2 regions of the Actinoplanes sp. NPDC049599 genome follow, and region 2 is predicted to be linked to the other one. Evidence: predicted binding sites of a transcription regulator. Region 2 holds the regulator's gene; the other holds the start of a gene.
What was found. The regulator HrcA, encoded in region 2, represses chaperone genes, less so after heat shock. The targets are predictions, from matches to a motif close to GGTTNGCACNCTCNNNNNGAGNGTGCNAACC.
Positions count from the first base shown of each region.

Region 1: a site for HrcA is predicted at 6,155-6,185, ahead of groES (co-chaperone GroES). Genes of this name have one in related genera too.

Region 1 is NZ_JBITLX010000028.1:110,996-119,207, forward strand. It holds gene ACIBQZ_RS34870 (response regulator transcription factor) at 1-539, opposite strand, end outside; gene ACIBQZ_RS34875 (WhiB family transcriptional regulator) at 770-1,159, shown strand; gene ACIBQZ_RS34880 (molybdopterin-dependent oxidoreductase) at 1,329-3,131, opposite strand; gene ACIBQZ_RS34885 (hypothetical protein) at 3,266-3,904, opposite strand; gene groL (chaperonin GroEL) at 3,989-5,638, opposite strand; gene groES (co-chaperone GroES) at 5,712-6,026, opposite strand; gene ACIBQZ_RS34900 (methyltransferase domain-containing protein) at 6,258-7,424, shown strand; gene ybaK (Cys-tRNA(Pro) deacylase) at 7,435-7,908, shown strand; partial or broken gene ACIBQZ_RS34910 (substrate-binding domain-containing protein) at 8,191-8,212, shown strand, end outside.
Region 2 is NZ_JBITLX010000017.1:133,910-142,121, forward strand. It holds gene dnaJ (molecular chaperone DnaJ) at 1,035-2,183, opposite strand; gene hrcA (heat-inducible transcriptional repressor HrcA) at 2,227-3,249, opposite strand; gene ACIBQZ_RS27210 (DUF4870 domain-containing protein) at 3,447-4,145, shown strand; gene hemW (radical SAM family heme chaperone HemW) at 4,187-5,398, opposite strand; gene ACIBQZ_RS27220 (enoyl-CoA hydratase-related protein) at 5,435-6,223, shown strand; gene ACIBQZ_RS27225 (hypothetical protein) at 6,249-7,109, shown strand; gene ACIBQZ_RS27230 (PAS domain S-box protein) at 7,235-8,212, shown strand, end outside.

The DNA of each region.
Region 1 (8,212 bases), on a different contig from region 2:
ATCGGTGAGTTCGGCAGCATCGCCGGCATGCCGGCCGCGTTCGGCGTGCCGGCCATGGCCAGCCCGTCGCGGTGCAGGCCGCGGGCCGTTGCCGAGTTGTTGTTGCGCCCGGCGCCACCGACCGTTGCCGGTTGGGCGTTCGCGCCGTTGATCGGCATGCCCTGCGGCCGCACCGGCAGCAGCAGGAGCAGCAACGCCTTGGCGACGACACTGACCAGATCATGCTCGACGCCGCGGATGACTCCACGGGCGCCGGCGGCGACGGCGGCAGCGGCGACCCGGGGGTCTTCGGCGCCGAAGAGGACGACCTGTGCCTGTGGGGCACGGGCGAGGACGCGGCGGGTGAAACCGACGCTGTCGGGACGGGTCACGGCGGTGTCAGCCAGGACAACCTCGGCCGGCCTTTCAGCCAGTCGGATCATGGCCTCGGTCTCGCTGACCGCCGTCCGCACGACCCCGGTCATGCCGAGCCGGGCCGCGGTAGAGGCGACGGTCTGGGCCGCAAGTGGGGTTCGGACGCACACGAGGACGGTACGCACAGTGATCCTCCTTCTCTCTCAGAGGAGATCACGCAACGGCCGCAGCATTACGCGCTTTAGATGGAAAAAATAGGAAACATCGGCACAGCTTGTGGCACCGATGGGATACGGCTGACGAAGACATCGACGAGTCGTGTGTGATCGGGCTTGCCCCTGGGTACACCGGCGGCAGGCCTGAGCCAGGCCCCTCATGACAACACTCCGCGGTGCCGCGCGGGAGGAGGGTGTTGATGTCGAACGTACGTAGACTGCCCGGGCCCATCGCCGACCTGTGGGACTGGCAGCGACTCGGCCTGTGCAGAGGGCGTGACAGCGCCCAGTTCTTCCACCCGGACGGTGAGCGTGGCTCGTCCCGCAATCGTCGTGAGGCGAAGGCCAAGACGATGTGCGGAGCCTGCCCGGTCCGGGCGGAATGCGCTGCTCACGCGCTGGCGGTCCGTGAGCCGTACGGCGTCTGGGGAGGTTTCAGCGAAGCGGAGCGGCTGCGGCTGCTCGCAGTCGGCTGGGAGGACCTTGCCGATCGGACTCACGGGCGCGTCGACCTGGCCCGGCTCGAAGCCCGCCTCGGCCGGCCCCACAAGTCGACGGTGCCTGCACAACGGCAAGCACCGGCGGCCTGACGCCGGACGAAGCGCGGCATCACCACACATGTGCCGAAGCGGTTCCCTGCGGGGAGCCGCTTCGGTGTGTTCAGCGGCGGTTGAGCCGCGTTGGTGGACATGCAAGCCACCGTATGAGCGAACTTGCCGCTGTCGTCGGACGGGAAGTGCGGCTTTCGCGTGACGTGATTCAGTCCACCGTGACCTGCACGGAATGCCATCCCGTGGCACCGTCCGGCGCCGGCGGGGCGGGCGTGCTGGTCTGGGTCTGACCATCCTTGTCGGTGGCGCGCACCCGCAGGGTGTGCTCCCCCGCGGTCGCCGGCCACGAATACGACCATTGCACCCACGTGTCGAGGGAGACGACCGGCGCGAGCGTCGCCGGCGCCCACGGGCCATTGTCGACCTGAACCTCGACCTTGGTGATGCCCCGGTGCTGCGCCCAGGCCACCCCGGCCACCGTGACCTGGCCCGCCTTGCGCTTGGCGCCGTCGCGCGGGGTGTCGATGCGGGACTCGGTCTTGATCGGCCCGAGCGCGGACCACCCCCGCGGCACCCAGTACGCGTCGTAGTCGGAGAACCGGGTCAGTTCGATCTCGGTGATCCACTTGCAGGCGGAGACGTAGCCGTAAAGACCGGGAACGACCATGCGCACCGGGAAGCCGTGCAGCACCGGCAGCGGCTCGCCGTTCATCCCGATCGCGAGCAGCGCGTCCCGCCCGTCGCGCAGCACCGCGGTGGGGGTGCCGCAGGTCCAGCCGTCGGTCGAGCGCTGCACCACCTGGTCGGCGTCGGGCAGCGGCTGCGCCTCGTCGAGCAGGTCCTTGATCGGCGTGCCCAGCCAGAGCGCGTTGCCGATCAGGTCACCGCCGACCTCGTTGGAGACGCAGGCCAGGGTGACGTATCGCTGCACCATCGGCCGCTGCAGCAGTTGCTCCCAGGTGATGGTGATCGGGTTGCGCACCATTCCGTGGATCCGCAGCTCCCAGCTCGCCGGGTCGACCTGCGGCGGATACAGCGCGGTGTCGATCCGGTAGAAGTCGGCGTTCGAGGTGACGTAGGGAACCGCGCCGTCGACCTGGGCGCCGGCGGGAACGGGAACGGCCGGCGCGGCGGGCGGCAACACCACGGCGTTGCGGGCAGCGGTCACGGCCCGGCGGGAGGTCAGCAGCCGCCCGCCGAAACCGCCGACGGCCGCGACCCCGGCCGCGGCGCCGAGCCCGACAAGAAACCGCCGGCGCCCGCCCTCCCGGTAAGCGCTCGGAGAGACCGCCGGCCGGGCATCGGCCGGAACCGTCACGACGCCGCCGGCAGAACCATCACCGGCCCCGGAACCCGCCCCTGATCCGGATCCAACCCCGGCGGCAGAAGCAGCACCAACCCCTTCCGCAGACAAGGACCCGATCCGATCCACAGACGCAGAGGGAGACGCAGACGCAGACCCGGACGCCTCGGCGCCCGCGGGCGCGACCCCGCCCGCAAGAGCGGGCCCTACCCCGCCCACAGAAGCGGGCCCTACCCCGCCCACAGAAGCGGGCCGTACCCCGCCCACGGGCGCAGGCTCCGCCTCGACCGCCGCGCGCAGGAGATGACGGAGCGCGAAGAACGCCGCGACCGCACCGACCACCGTCGGCAACGCCGCCGCGACACCCGCGTCGTTCCGCGTCACCGCCGCCGTCACGCCGATCACCGCGAACGCCGCGATGCCCACTGGCGCCGCCGCCCGGCTGCGCAGCGCGAGCACCCCCAGCAACGCCGCGTAACAGGCCAGCAGGATCGCCGTGCCAGTGATCAAAGCGGTCTTGTCGTGAGTGCCGAAGATCGCGATGCCCGCGTCCTTGACCGGCGCGGGCACGTTGTTGACCACCACGCCGCCGACCGCGAACAGCGGCGAGGAGAGCGGGCCGGTGAGGACGGCGACGATCTCGGCGACGCCGAGGGCGACCCCGGCCGCGGCGAGGCCGGCCAGCGCGGCCCGCTGGGAGAGTTTCACCTCTCCATCCTGCACCCGGGAACCGGACGCACCCCGGCGACAGGTCTTACGTTTCGATGACGTCCGGCCGCTCCGGCTCGGCGACAAAACAGACCATCGACCCGGCGGAAGAACGCATGGGCAGGGCGGAAGCGCTAGCCGACCACCGGCCGTGCCGGCTCGACGACGGTCGGGCGCAGCGGCGGCAGCGCAGCCACCAGCTCGTCGAGCAGATCCACCGAGCACCGCTCCCCCCGTGGCTCCGGCAGCTTCAGCACGCCATCAGCCGGCAGCTCCCAGATCACCCGTCCCGGGTCCAGCCGGTCCAGCGCCGCGTACCACTGCTGCAGCGGCTCCCGGAGCTGGACGTGCGCGGCGAAGTTGCGCCGCCGCCGGGTGCCGTCGCCGTCGCGGCGGCGTTGCAGGGTCTCCACCTCCGGCAGGCCCACCAGCACCGCGTCGGCGAAGCCCAGCCGTCCGGCGCGGAAGGCCTCCCGGGTCACCGTCAGCTCCCGGTCGAACTGGGCCCGCGGGGCCAGGCCGAGGGCCGCCATTCCCCAGGCGTAGTGCAGCTTCACCGGGTCGGTGTCACAGAATGCCACCCCGTCGGTGCGTTCCAGGTCGACCGCCTCGGCCCACCGCTGCATGCTGACCCGGGCCCAGTGCCGGGCCAGGGCCACCGCGTCGGTGGGTTCCCGGCCGGTCGTGGCGTACTCGGCGACGTAGCGGCCGATGTAGCGCCGGCACCACGACGTCTTTCCGGCCGCGGTCGGCCCCTCCACCACGACGATCATCCGCGCCTCTTTCCCCCGAATCCCGCATCACACACGACAAAGGGCGCGCCGCTGATCGCGACGCGCCCTTTTTACTCTGCCGAATCAGAAACCCGGGCCGTGCTGGTGTCCGTGACCGCCGTGGCTGTGGCCGTGGCCACCGCCGGCGGCCGGCTCCTGCTCGGCCGGCTTCTCCACCACGAGGCTCTCCGTGGTGAGCAGCAGCGCGGCGATCGAGACGGCGTTGGAGACCGCGTTGCGGGTCACCTTCACCGGGTCGATGATGCCGGCCGCGACCAGGTCGACGTACTCGTCGGTCTCCGCGTTGAGGCCGTGGCCCCAGCCGAGCTCGGCCGACTTGCCCACCACGACGTAACCGTCGTGGCCGGCGTTCTGGGCGATCCAGCGCAGCGGCTCGACCAGCGACTTGCGGACGATCCGTACGCCGATCGCCTCCTCGCCGACCAGGCCGAGGTCGCCGTCGAGCACCGAGGCGACCTGCGCCAGGGCGGCGCCGCCGCCGGGGACGGTGCCCTCCTCGACCGCGGCCTTGGTCGCCGCGATGGCGTCCTCGATGCGGTGCTTGCGCTCCTTCATCTCGACCTCGGTCGCGGCGCCGACCTTGATGACGGCGATGCCACCGGAGAGCTTCGCGAGCCGCTCCGAGAGCTTCTCGCGGTCCCAGTCGGAGTCCGAGGCCTCGATCTCCTTGCGGATCTGCGCGACCCGGTCGTCGATCTCGGCCTTGCGGCCGCCACCGTCGACGATGGTCGTGTTCTCCTTGTCCACCACGACGCGCCGGGCGGTGCCCAGCATGTCGAGGGTGACCTGGTCGAGCTTGTAGCCGAGCTCGGGGGCGATGAGCTCGCCACCGGTCGCGATCGCCAGGTCCTGCAGCATCGCCTTGCGGCGGTCCCCGAAGCCGGGGGCCTTCACGGCGGCGACCTTGAAGGTCTTGCGCAGGGCGTTCACCACGAGGGTGCTCAGCGCCTGGCCGTCGACGTCCTCGGCCACGATGAGCAGCGGCTTGCCACCCTGCAGGACCTTCTCCAGCAGCGGCAGCATCTCCTCGACGCTGGAGATCTTCTGCGTCGTGATCAGGATGTGCGCGTCCTCCAGGACGGCTTCCTGCGACTCGGCGTCGGTCACGAAGTTCGGGGAGATGAAGCCCTTGTCGAACTGCAGACCCTCGGTCACGTCGAGCTCGGTGCTGAGCGCGGAGCCCTCCTCGACGGTGATGACCCCGTCGCGGCCGACCCGGTCCATCGCCTCGGCGATGAGCTCGCCGATGGTGGCGTCCTGGGCGGAGATGGTGGCGACGTTGGCGATCGCCTTGTGGTCGCCGACCTCGACGGCCTTCTCCAGCAGGGCCTTGGACACGGCCTCGGCGGCCAGGTCCATGCCGCGCTTGAGCGCGATCGGGTTGGCGCCCGCGGTCACGTTGCGCAGGCCTTCCTTGACCAGCGCCTGGGCGAGCACGGTGGCCGTGGTGGTCCCGTCGCCGGCGACGTCGTTGGTCTTGGTCGCCACCTCCTTGACCAGCTGCGCACCGAGGTTCTCGTACGGGTCGGAGAGCTCGATCTCCTTGGCGATGGTGACACCGTCGTTGGTGATCGTCGGCGCGCCGAACTTCTTGTCGAGGACGACGTTGCGGCCGCGCGGCCCGAGGGTGACCTTGACCGTGTCGGCGAGCGTGTTGACGCCGTGCTCCAGCAGGTGCCGGGCGTCGTCAGAGAAACTGAGGATCTTCGCCATATATGGTCCCTTCAACGCACCGGCGCCCTGGACCGGAGAGCCGGGCCAGGGCGGTCAGCACTGTCGGTTAGGTCTACTTCTCGATGACCGCGAGGACGTCGCGGGCGGAGAGCACCAGGTACTCCTCGCCGGCGTACTTGACCTCGGTGCCGCCGTACTTCGAGTACAGAACGGTGTCGCCGACCTGCACGTCGATCGGAACGCGGTTGCCCTTGTCGTCGATCCGGCCGGGGCCGACGGCGAGGACGGTGCCCTCCTGCGGCTTCTCCTTGGCGGTGTCGGGAATCACGATGCCCGACGCCGTCGTGGTCTCGGCCTCGTTCGCCTGGACCACGATGCGGTCCTCGAGCGGCTTGATCGCAACCTTTGTCGCGGTAGTCACGGGCATACCCTCCTGGGTACAGGTGTTGTCGCCGGCCAGTGGACAGGCCGGGCTGATGCCTCATGCCACCGGGCGGGGCCGTCGTCGCGGGTGCCGGTCCGCCTGGTGCTTGCGCGCATCCCGGATGGGGCGCGCGCTGGCACCCTCAGGTTGAGAGTGCTAATCGGAGATTATGCCGGAACTAGCACTCCGTCAACCAGAGTGCCAGCACGTCACCTCCTAGCAGAATGACTCGCCGTGGACCTCGAACTGCTCGCTGCCCTGCGTACCGCCGAAGGGTCTGCCGCCCTGGCGGCCGCCGCCGACGTCGCCGACGGCGAGCCGCTGGCCGCGGCCACCGCCCTGCGCGCCCGCGGGATCGCCCCCGAGCTGGCCTCCGCCGCCCTCACCCAGGCCGACCTGCGCCGCCGGGCGGTGGGCAAGTTCGGCGCCGCCGCCGACACGATGATGTTCACCCGGGCGGGGCTCGAGCAGGCCACCCGGGCGGTGGTCGCCGACCGCCGGGCCGCCCGGCTGGCCGCCGCGGGCGTGCGCAGCCTGGCCGACCTGGGGTGCGGGCTGGGCTCGGACGCGCTGGCCGCGGCCCGCCGGGGCATCCGGGTGCACGCGGTCGACGCGGATCCGCTCACCGCCGCGCTGGCCGCCGCCAACGCCGAGGCCGCCGGGCTCGCCGGGCTCGTCACCGTGACCTGCGCGGACGCCACGACCGTGCCGGTGGAGCAGTTCGACGCGGTCTTCGCCGATCCGGCGCGCCGCCGGGCCGGCCGGGGCCGGGTGATGGACCCGCGCTCCTGGTCGCCGTCCTGGGACTTCATCGGTGCGCTGCCCGCCCGGGTTCCCCGCACGGTGCTGAAGCTGGCCCCGGGCATCGACCACGCGCTGCTGCCGCCGGGCGCCGAGGGCGAGTGGGTGAGCGTCGACGGCGACCTGGTCGAGGCGGCGTTCTGGTGCGGCCCGCTCGCGGAATTTCCGCGCCGGGCGATCCTCTTGCCCGCCGGCCGCGAGCTGACCGGCTCCGGCGTCGAGGCCGCGCCGGTCGGCGAGGTCGGCGCCTTCCTGTACGACCCGGACCCGGCCGTGGTCCGCTCGCACCTGGTCGCCGAGTTCGCCGCGGTCATCGGTGGCCGGATCGCCGACCCGGAGATCGCGTACGTGTACACCGACGCCCCGGTCGACACCCCCTTCGGCCGGCGGCTGGAGATCACCGACGTGCTGCCGTTCTCGCTCAAGCGGCTGCGGACCCTGCTGCGCGACCGGGGCATCGGGCGCCTGGAGATCCGTAAGCGCGGTTCGGCGCTGGAGCCCGAGCAGCTGCGCCGTGATCTGCGCCTCAGCGGCAGCGCGGGGGCGTCGCTCGTGCTGACCCGGGTGGCCGGGACTCCGACGGTCCTGCTCTGCCGATAACCTCGTCGCCGTGGCGAAGAGCACCCCGGCCATCGTGCTGCTGACGGCGCAGCGGGTGGCGCACGAGCTGCACCCGTACGAGGTCTCGCCGGACGCCCCGAACTACGGCGCCCTGGTCGCCGTGGCCCTCGGGGTCGCACCGGCCCAGCTCTTCAAGACCCTGATCGCCGAGGTGGACGGCGGCCTGACCGTGGCGGTCGTACCGGTGACCGGCGATCTTGATCTCAAGGCGCTGGCCGCCGCGGCCGGCGGCAAGCGGGCCGCGCTGGCGGACCGGGCCGCCGCCGAGCGCAGCAGCGGCTACGTCCGCGGCGGCATCAGCCCGCTGGGCCAGCGCAGGCGGCTCCCCACGGTGGTCGACGACTCGGCGCTGACGCTGGACCGGATGTACGTCTCCGCCGGGCGCCGCGGCCTGCAGGTGTCGCTGGCGCCGGCCGACCTGATCAGGCTCACCGGGGCCAGCACCGCCACGATCAGGTCCTGAGCCCTCCGTTACGACACCGTTACTACTCGTCAGGGACCTTTCTCCCGAGAACCGGCAAATGGGACCCTCAGCGTGACCTAGCGTCATCTCGTGGGGCGACTTCAGCGACTGCTCGGCGGCACGCCGCCGGCGGCTCGCCGGACTGTCACGCGGGCGGGGATCTCACGATCGGGCCCGTGGTGCCGCGCCCGGCGCCGGGGACACGGGTGCCCGACACCCGAGCAACCCCGGCGCACCAGGAATCCGATGCAAGGCCCGGATTGATCCGAAGGGACTCGAGGAATGCGTAAGGGAATGTTCGCCC
Region 2 (8,212 bases):
AAAAGTCACGAAGCAGGCAGCGAATTGTCGATCTTGTGGACTTAAGGTTCGGAGCTCACACCACATCAACAAGATCTAAATCTTGCGCGTCGGTAGCGGTCGGCGCGCGGCCCACGTCACTCCGGCGAGCTATTGCCATCGCCCGATACACCAACCACGCAAAAGACTCTAAATCGAGTTAGCTATCCAAGATCTACTGGAGCACAGCACTGAGAACAACCCGGCGACCATTCGTCCACGCCATGCCACCCCGAAATCCAGAGAGAACGAGCTCAGCCACCCCAAGACCTCAACGGAGCGGCACCCACCCCGGTGCAACTGCCAGGAGGCGGCACCCGAGCGAGACGAGTCCAGGCGAGACGGGCCCAATCGGGAGCCTGAGCGGGACGGAACAAACCTCAGCAAGGGAGCATATCAACTCAAATCAATAGAAAACTGAACGTAACGCCGGCCGAGCCCCAGCTCAGCCACGACGCAACGCCGCCCGCCGTGCCGCGCCGCGGGCGCGATCCAAGATCGACCACAACCCAACGCAGCCCCGACGCCAGGCGAGACCCAGGATCGACCACAACCCAACGCAGCCGCGACGCCAGGCGAGACCCAGGATCGGCCATGACACGACACCGCGCATGACCCAAGGCCAACCATGACCAACGCCAACCGCACCAAGACGCCGGCCGTGCCCCAAGGTCAGCCGTGCCCCAAGGTCAGCCGTGCCCCAAGGTCAGCCGTGGCGCGACGTCAACCGTGGGCACGACGTCAACCGTGGCACGACGGCTGCGGTGGTGCGCAGCCCGCGATGCAGCCGCAGCGACGATCCCGCATGCCCGATCCCCGAATCCGGCCTCGGCCAGCAGCACCAAGCCGGCCCACAACGGGCTTGGGGGCGGGGATGACCCACGCAGGGACCAAGCCTGACAGAGATGCCCCCAAGCCCACCATGCAACCACCAGGCAGCAGATAGAACATGCAACCAGCCGGCAATCGGCGGGAGCGACGGTCAGCACCATGCAACCAGGCACGACATCCAGGTTTTAATGCCCGTTGAACGCATCCCGCATCCGCGAGAAGAACCCGCCCTGCTTGCTCAGCTCCGCGATGTCCTCGCCCCGTGTCTTGGCGAAGTCGCGCAGCATCCGTTCCTGATCCGGCGTCAGCTTGGTCGGCGTCTTCACGTCCAGGTGGACGAAGAGCTCGCCGCGGCCCTGGCCGCGCAGGTGGGGCACGCCCTTGCCGCGGATGCGCAGCGTCGAGGCCGGCTGGGTGCCCGGTTTGACCTCGATGTTCTCCTCGCTGTCCAGCGTCTTGATGGTCAGCCTGGTGCCCAGCGCTGCCGCCGTCATCGGCAGGGTGACCCGGCAGTGCAGGTCGTCGCCCTTGCGGGAGTAGACGTCGTGGGGGCGTTCGTGGATTTCCACGTAGAGGTCGCCGGCTGTGCCGCCGCCCGGGCCCACTTCGCCCTGCTGGGCCAGGCGGATGCGCATGCCGTCCTCGACGCCGGCCGGGATCTTCACGGTCAGCGAGCGGCGGGTGCGGATCCGGCCGTCGCCGGCGCAGGTCGGGCAGGGTTGCGGGATGACCGTGCCGTGGCCCTGGCAGACCTGGCACGGGCGGGACGAGACGACCTGGCCGAGGAAGGTGCGCTGGACCGACTGGACCTCGCCGCGGCCGCCGCAGGTTTCGCAGGTGGCCAGGTGGGTGCCGGGCGCCGTGCCCGCGCCGGAGCACTGGGTGCAGAGCACCGCCGTGTCGACCGTGATCGGGGCTTCCACGCCGAACGCCGTTTCCACCAGGTCGAGTTCGAGGCGCAGGATCGCGTCGGCGCCGGGACGGGTGCGGGGGCGCGGGCCGCGGGAGCCGCCGCCCGCCGCCGTGCCGAAGAACGCGTCCATGATGTCCTGGAAACCGACGAACGGGCCGGCGCCGCCGGGGCCGCCCGGACCGCCCGGGCCACCGCCGCCGCCCGGGGCCAGCGGGTCGCCGCCGAGGTCGACGATCTGCCGCTTCTGGTCGTCCGAGAGCACCTCGTACGCGGCGTTGATGTCCTTGAACTTCTCGTGCGCCTCGGGGTCGGGGTTGACGTCCGGGTGGTATTGACGGGCCAGCTTGCGGTAAGCGCGCTTGATCTCGTCGTCGGTGGCTTCCCGGCTGATGCCGAGAATTCCGTAATAGTCCTTGGCCACAGGGTTTCGAGTCCTCATGTCTGCCCAGCGCTGAGCGGTTCCGTCAGTTTTGTGCCAGCAAATCGCCAACGTAGCGTGCCACGGCACGCACCGTCGCGATGGTGCCGGGGTAATCCATCCGGGTCGGCCCGAGCACGCCGAGCCCACCAACGATCGTCGTGCCTGGTCCGTAACCCGAACTGACCACGGACGCCGCCCGCAGGTTGTCGATTTCGTTCTCGTCGCCGATCCGGACCCGGGTGGTGCTCGGCTCCACCTCGCCGATGAGCTTGAGCAGGATGACCTCCTCCTCCAGCGCTTCCAGGACCGGGCGCAGCGAACCCTGGAAGTCCAGCACGCCGCCGCGGGTGAGGTTTGCCGTGCCCGCCAGGGCGAGGCGTTCCTCACTGCGCTCGACCAGTGTCTCGAGCAGCACCGAGGCGATGCACGCCATCGTGATGCGTTTCTCCGGGGCGCACTCGTCGACCAGGGTCTGCACCAGCGGCGGGGTGTCGGCCAGCTTCTCGCCGGTGAGCTTGGTGTTGATCTTGCGGCGCATGTCGAGCACGTCGTCGGTCGCGGTCGGCCCGGGCAGCTCCACCAGGCGCTGCTCGACCCGGCCGGTGTCGGCGATCATCACCAGCATCAGGCGGGTGGTGGAGATCGGCACCAGCTCGAGATGGCGCACCGAGGAGCGGGCGAGGCTGGGATACTGCACGACGGCCACCTGGCGGGTGAGCTGGGCGAGCAGCCGCACCGTGCGGTGCACCACGTCGTCCAGGTCGACCGCGCCGGCCAGGAAGCGCTCGATGGCGCGGCGCTCGGCCGGGCTCAGCGCCTTGACCCGGGAGAGCCGGTCGACGAAGAGCCGGTAGCCGGCGTCGGTGGGCACCCGGCCGGCGCTGGTGTGCGGCTGGCGGATGTAGCCTTCCTCCTCCAGCACCGCCATGTCGTTGCGCACGGTGGCCGGGGAGACCCCGAGCTGGTGCCGCTCGACCAGGGCCTTGCTGCCCACCGGCTCCTGGGTCGCCACATAGTCCTCGACGATGGCGCGGAGCACTTCCAGCTTGCGGTCGTCAAGACTCATGTCGACCCTCCTCCCGGCTCCTGGCAACTCCGCATACTTCCTGGCACTCCGCAAAGTCGAGTGCCAGTCTACGTCGCCCGCGCCCGCCGCGCGATGATCAGCCGACAGGGCCTCCGGCACTTAGCCGAGTGTCTATTCTCCGACCTCACCCGGGTGTTGCCCTCGCCACGTTCGACGCGCGGTCCTACCGTGTGCGCATGACTGAACCGCCGCGTCCGCCCGGTGAGGGGAACCCCTCGGACCCCACCGCGCCGCTCAACCCATATTCGGGTAACGATCCGACCTCCGGATCCGCCCCGCCGCCGCCGGCCTACGGCTCCCCGCAGCCGCCGACCTACGGCAGCCCTCCCCCCGCCTACGGCTCGCCGCCGCCCACCTCGGCTCCGCCCGGTGGCTACGGCCCGCCGCCGACCTCGGGTGCGCCCGGCGGCTACGGCCCGCCGCCGTCCTCGGGCGCCGGCGGTTACGGCCCGCCGCCCGGTGGCACCCCCTACGGTCCTCCCGGCGCCTACGGCCAGCAGCCCGGCGGTTACCCGCCCGGCGGCTACGCCCCCGGCAACGACGACAAGACCTGGATCCTGGTGGCCCACTTCGGTGGCGCGGCCGGCGCGTTCCTCGGTGGCGGCTGCTCCGGCTGGATCGCGCCGCTGGTGGCGCTGCTGGCCAAGGGCAACCAGTCCCCGGTGGTGCGGGCCGAGGCGGTCAAGGCGCTGAACTTCCAGATCCTCTGGTCGATCATCGCGATCGTCGGCTGGGTGCTCACCTGCATCATCATCGGCTTCTTCGTCGGCATCGCCGCCTGGGCGATCGCCACGATCATCGGCATCATCGCCGGGGTCAAGGCGAACAACAACGAGCCGTACAACTACCCGATGACGGTCTCGCTCATCAAGTAGCGCTCCCGGTGGCGCCGGGCTCCGGCCCGGCGCCACCGGCGTCACGGCAGCAGGTCGCGGATCACCGCGTCGGCCAGCAACCGGCCGCGCAGGGTGAGGACCACCCGGCCGGCCTCGTACGCGGCCGGGTCCAGCAGGCCGTCGGCCAGCGCCCGGGCGGCGCCGGTCAGGCCGGGCGCGTCGAGCGTGTGCAGCGGCAGGCCGTCGCGCAGGCGTACGCGCAGCATCACGTCCTCGACGTGCCGGTCGGTGTCGGTGAGCAGCTCCCGGCCCAGTCCCGGGGACACGCCGTCGGCCACCCTTTTCGCGTACGCGGTGGGGTGCTTGACGTTCCACCAGCGCACCCCGCCGACGTGGCTGTGCGCGCCCGGCCCGAGGCCCCACCAGTCGCCGCCGGTCCAATACAGCAGGTTGTGCCGGCAGCGGGCGTCCGGCGTCGTCGCCCAGTTCGACACCTCGTACCAGGAGAAACCCGCACCGCCGAGGGTCTGCTCGGCGGCCAGGTAGCGGTCGGCCGCCACGTCGTCCTCCGGGTACGGCAGCTCGCCCCGCCGCATCCGCGCGGCCATCCGGGTGCCGTCCTCGACGATGAGCGAGTACGCGCTGACGTGGTCCACCCCGGCCGCCACCACGGCCCGCAGCGACGCGTCGAAGTCCTCGGCGGTCTCCCCCGGCGTCCCGTAGATCAGATCCAGGTTGACGTGTGCGAAGCCGGCCTCCCGCGCCTCGATCGCGGCCTGCGGCGCCCGGCCCGCGGTGTGCCGGCGGTCCAGGATCCGCAGCACGGCCGGGGCGGCGGACTGCATGCCCAGCGAGATCCGGGTGAAGCCGGCCTGCCGCAGCGCGCGCAGCGAGGCCGGGGTGACCGACTCCGGGTTGGCCTCGGTGGTGATCTCCGCGCCGGCCGCCAGGCCCCAGGTCTGGTTGATGCCCTCGAGGATCCGGCCCAGGTCGGCGGGGTCCAGCAGGGTCGGGGTGCCGCCGCCGACGAAGACCGTGTCGACCGGCGCGCCGGTGACCGAGGCAGCCAGCTTCAGCTCGGCCAGCACCGCGTCCGCGTAGCCCTCGCGGCTGGCGCCACCGCCCAGCTCGCTCGCCGTGTACGTGTTGAAGTCGCAGTACCCGCACCGGCTCGCGCAGAACGGGACGTGCACGTAGACCCCGAAGCCGCGTTTGCCGACGTCGCGCAGGGCACTGTCGGGCAGCGAGCCGTCACTCGGTACGGGCTCACCGTCGGGCAGGGGACCAGGCATCCGTCAAGTGTGCACGGCCCCGGTTAGGGTTCCGGCATGGAGTTGGTCCGTACCGTCACCGCCGCCGGGGTGACCACCGTGACGCTGGACAGCCCGGCGAACCGTAATGCGCTTTCCGCCCAGCTCATGCGCGAGCTGCTGGAGGGGCTGAGCGCCGCCGTCACCGACCCGGCCGTCCGGGCGGTGGTGATCTCGCACACCGGCCCGGTCTTCTGCTCCGGCGCCGATCTCAAGGAGACCGCCGCCGCGCGCGTGACCGGGCGCATCCCGGCCGAGCTGCTGGCCGACGTGCTCGCCGCGATCTGGGAGTTCCCGAAGCCGGTGCTCGCCCGGATCGCCGGGCCGGCCCGGGCGGGCGGGCTCGGCCTGATCGCGGCCGCCGACCTCGCGGTCTGCACCCGGGAGGCCACGTTCGCGTTCTCCGAGGTGCGCCTCGGCGTGATCCCGGCGGTGATCAGCGCGACGGTGCTGCCGCGGCTGGCACCCCGGGCCGCCGCCGAGCTGTATCTCACCGGCGACGTGTTCGACGGGGTCCGCGCCGCCGAGATCGGCCTGGTCACCCGGGCCGTGCCGGCCGACGAGCTGGATGCGGCCGTCACCGCGTACACGGATTCGCTGGTCCGGGGTGGTCCGCTGGCGCTGGCCGGCACCAAGCAGCTGCTGCGCCGCAGGCCGGCCGAGTCCGTCCGGGCCGACCTGGCCGAGCTGTCCGAGCGCTCGGCCGGCTACTTCCGGTCGGCCGAGGGCCGCGAGGGTGTCACCGCCTTCCGGGAGAAGCGGCCGGCCTCCTGGGTGCCGGTCCCGCAGGAGACCGGCGCGCATTGATTACGCTTGTCACCTGACGGAGGGAGTGTGCGTGCGGAGAAAGCCGATCGTGGTGGTGGCTCTGCTCGCGCTCCTCGGCGTCTTCGGGGTGGTCGTGGTCGTCAACTCCGTCGGCGGAAAGATCCAACTCCCGCAGCTCGGGCCGGAGTGCATCGTGCGCGCGGACGGCGAGGTCGCCCTCGACCTCGTGCAGATGGCGAACGCCGCCACGATCACCGCGGTCGGCATGCGGCGCAAGATGCCCGAGCGGGCCGTGGTCGTCGCGCTGGCGACCGCGTTCCAGGAATCCAAGCTGGAAAATCTGGACACCGGGGACCGGGACTCGGTCGGGCTGTTCCAGCAGCGCCCCAGCCAGGGCTGGGGCACCCCGGAGAAGATCCAGGATCCGAGGTACGCGGCGAGCAAGTTCTACTCGGCCCTCAAGAAGGTCAAGGGCTGGCAGAAGATGCGGGTCACCGACGCCGCGCAGAAGGTGCAGCGGTCGGCCTACCCCAACGCGTACGAGAAGTGGGCCGACGAGTCCACGGTGCTCGCCAAGGCCCTCACCGGCCGGGCCACCGGCGCGGTCGAGTGCACGATCAACGGCGAGCCGGCGCTGCGCGGTGCGGCCGCGGCCGCGGCGCTGGCCGAGGGCATGCGGCTCGACTGGGGCAAGGGCCTGGGCGCCGTCGACGAGTCGCAGCCCGGCGGCCTGTCGCTCGCGGTCAAGAACGTCAACATCGGCTGGCGGTACGCCCACTGGCTCGTCTCGCACGCCAGCAGCACGGGAGTGCAACGGGTCCGGTTCGCCGACCGGGAGTGGAGCGCACCCGACGGGAAGTGGCAGCCGGTAACCGGCGCCCAGGGCGCGGGCAACGCCACCGTCGTCGCCGAGGTCTTCCGCTGAGCGGACCGGCCTTCACATTCACGTTTATTCACGTGCCACGGTGTCACGTTCACCATGTTCCCAGGTCATAGCGCTGCGTATATGTTCACATGGACAGACAGCGACCAGGCTGGTACTAGTTAGTCGTGCTCCACGCCATCGAGTTGATCCATCTGGGAGCCTTCAGCGTCGCCGCCATCATCATCGGGGTATGCCGGCACAAGCCCGCCCGGGTCGGGCCCTGGCTGCTCCTGGCCGCCTCCGTCGCCGCGGTGACCATCGGTGACGTCTTCCACGCGCTCAACCACGACTCGGCGGCGGACATCGCCTACCTGGCCATGTTCGCGCTGGTGGCGCTGGCCCTGCTGCAGCTGACCCGGGTGGGCGCGCTGCTGATGGACCGGGCCCGGCTGATCGACCTGGTGGCGTTCGCCAGCGCGGTGCTGCTGGTGATCTGGGTCTTCCTCATCGGCGGCAGCGGCAGCCTCGGCAAGATCTCCCCGGAGGACATGCTCGGCGCCCTGCTGCTGGTCGGCATCTGCGCCCGGCTGGTCGCGGCGTCCTGGTTCAACTGGTCGGCGGTGCTGCTCGGCATCGGCGCCCTGGGCTGCCTGGTCAGCGACATCGCCTACCCGCTCGCCCCGAGCAGGTGGTCGGAGGCGGGCTTCACCCTCCTCTACGTGGTCTGGGGAGCCGCCGGGCTGCACCCCTCGATGGCCCGCCTGACCGCGCCGCTGCCGGCCCGGCCGAAACCGTGGCAGGGACGTTGGGCGACGCTGCTGGGCCTGTCCGTGGCCACGCCCCCGCTGGTGCTGCTCATCGAGGCGCTGCAGGGCCCGGTCCGCGACGGGGTGGTCATCGCGGTGGCCGGCGCGCTGACGGTGGTGCTGGCCTTCACCAGGCTGGCCGACTCCGTGGCGCAGAACAGCCAGGCGCTCGTCCGCGAACGGGCGCTCCGCGAGGCCAGCGCGGCGCTGGTCGCGGCGGCCGACGACGCGGCGGTCGACGAGGCGGTCCGGTCCGCGGTGGCCCAGCTGCTGCCCCCGCACGACGTGCAGCGCGTCGTCTTCGCCACCGACGACCGCCAGCTCACCCTGCAGGCCCTGCCCGCGGCCGCGACCAAC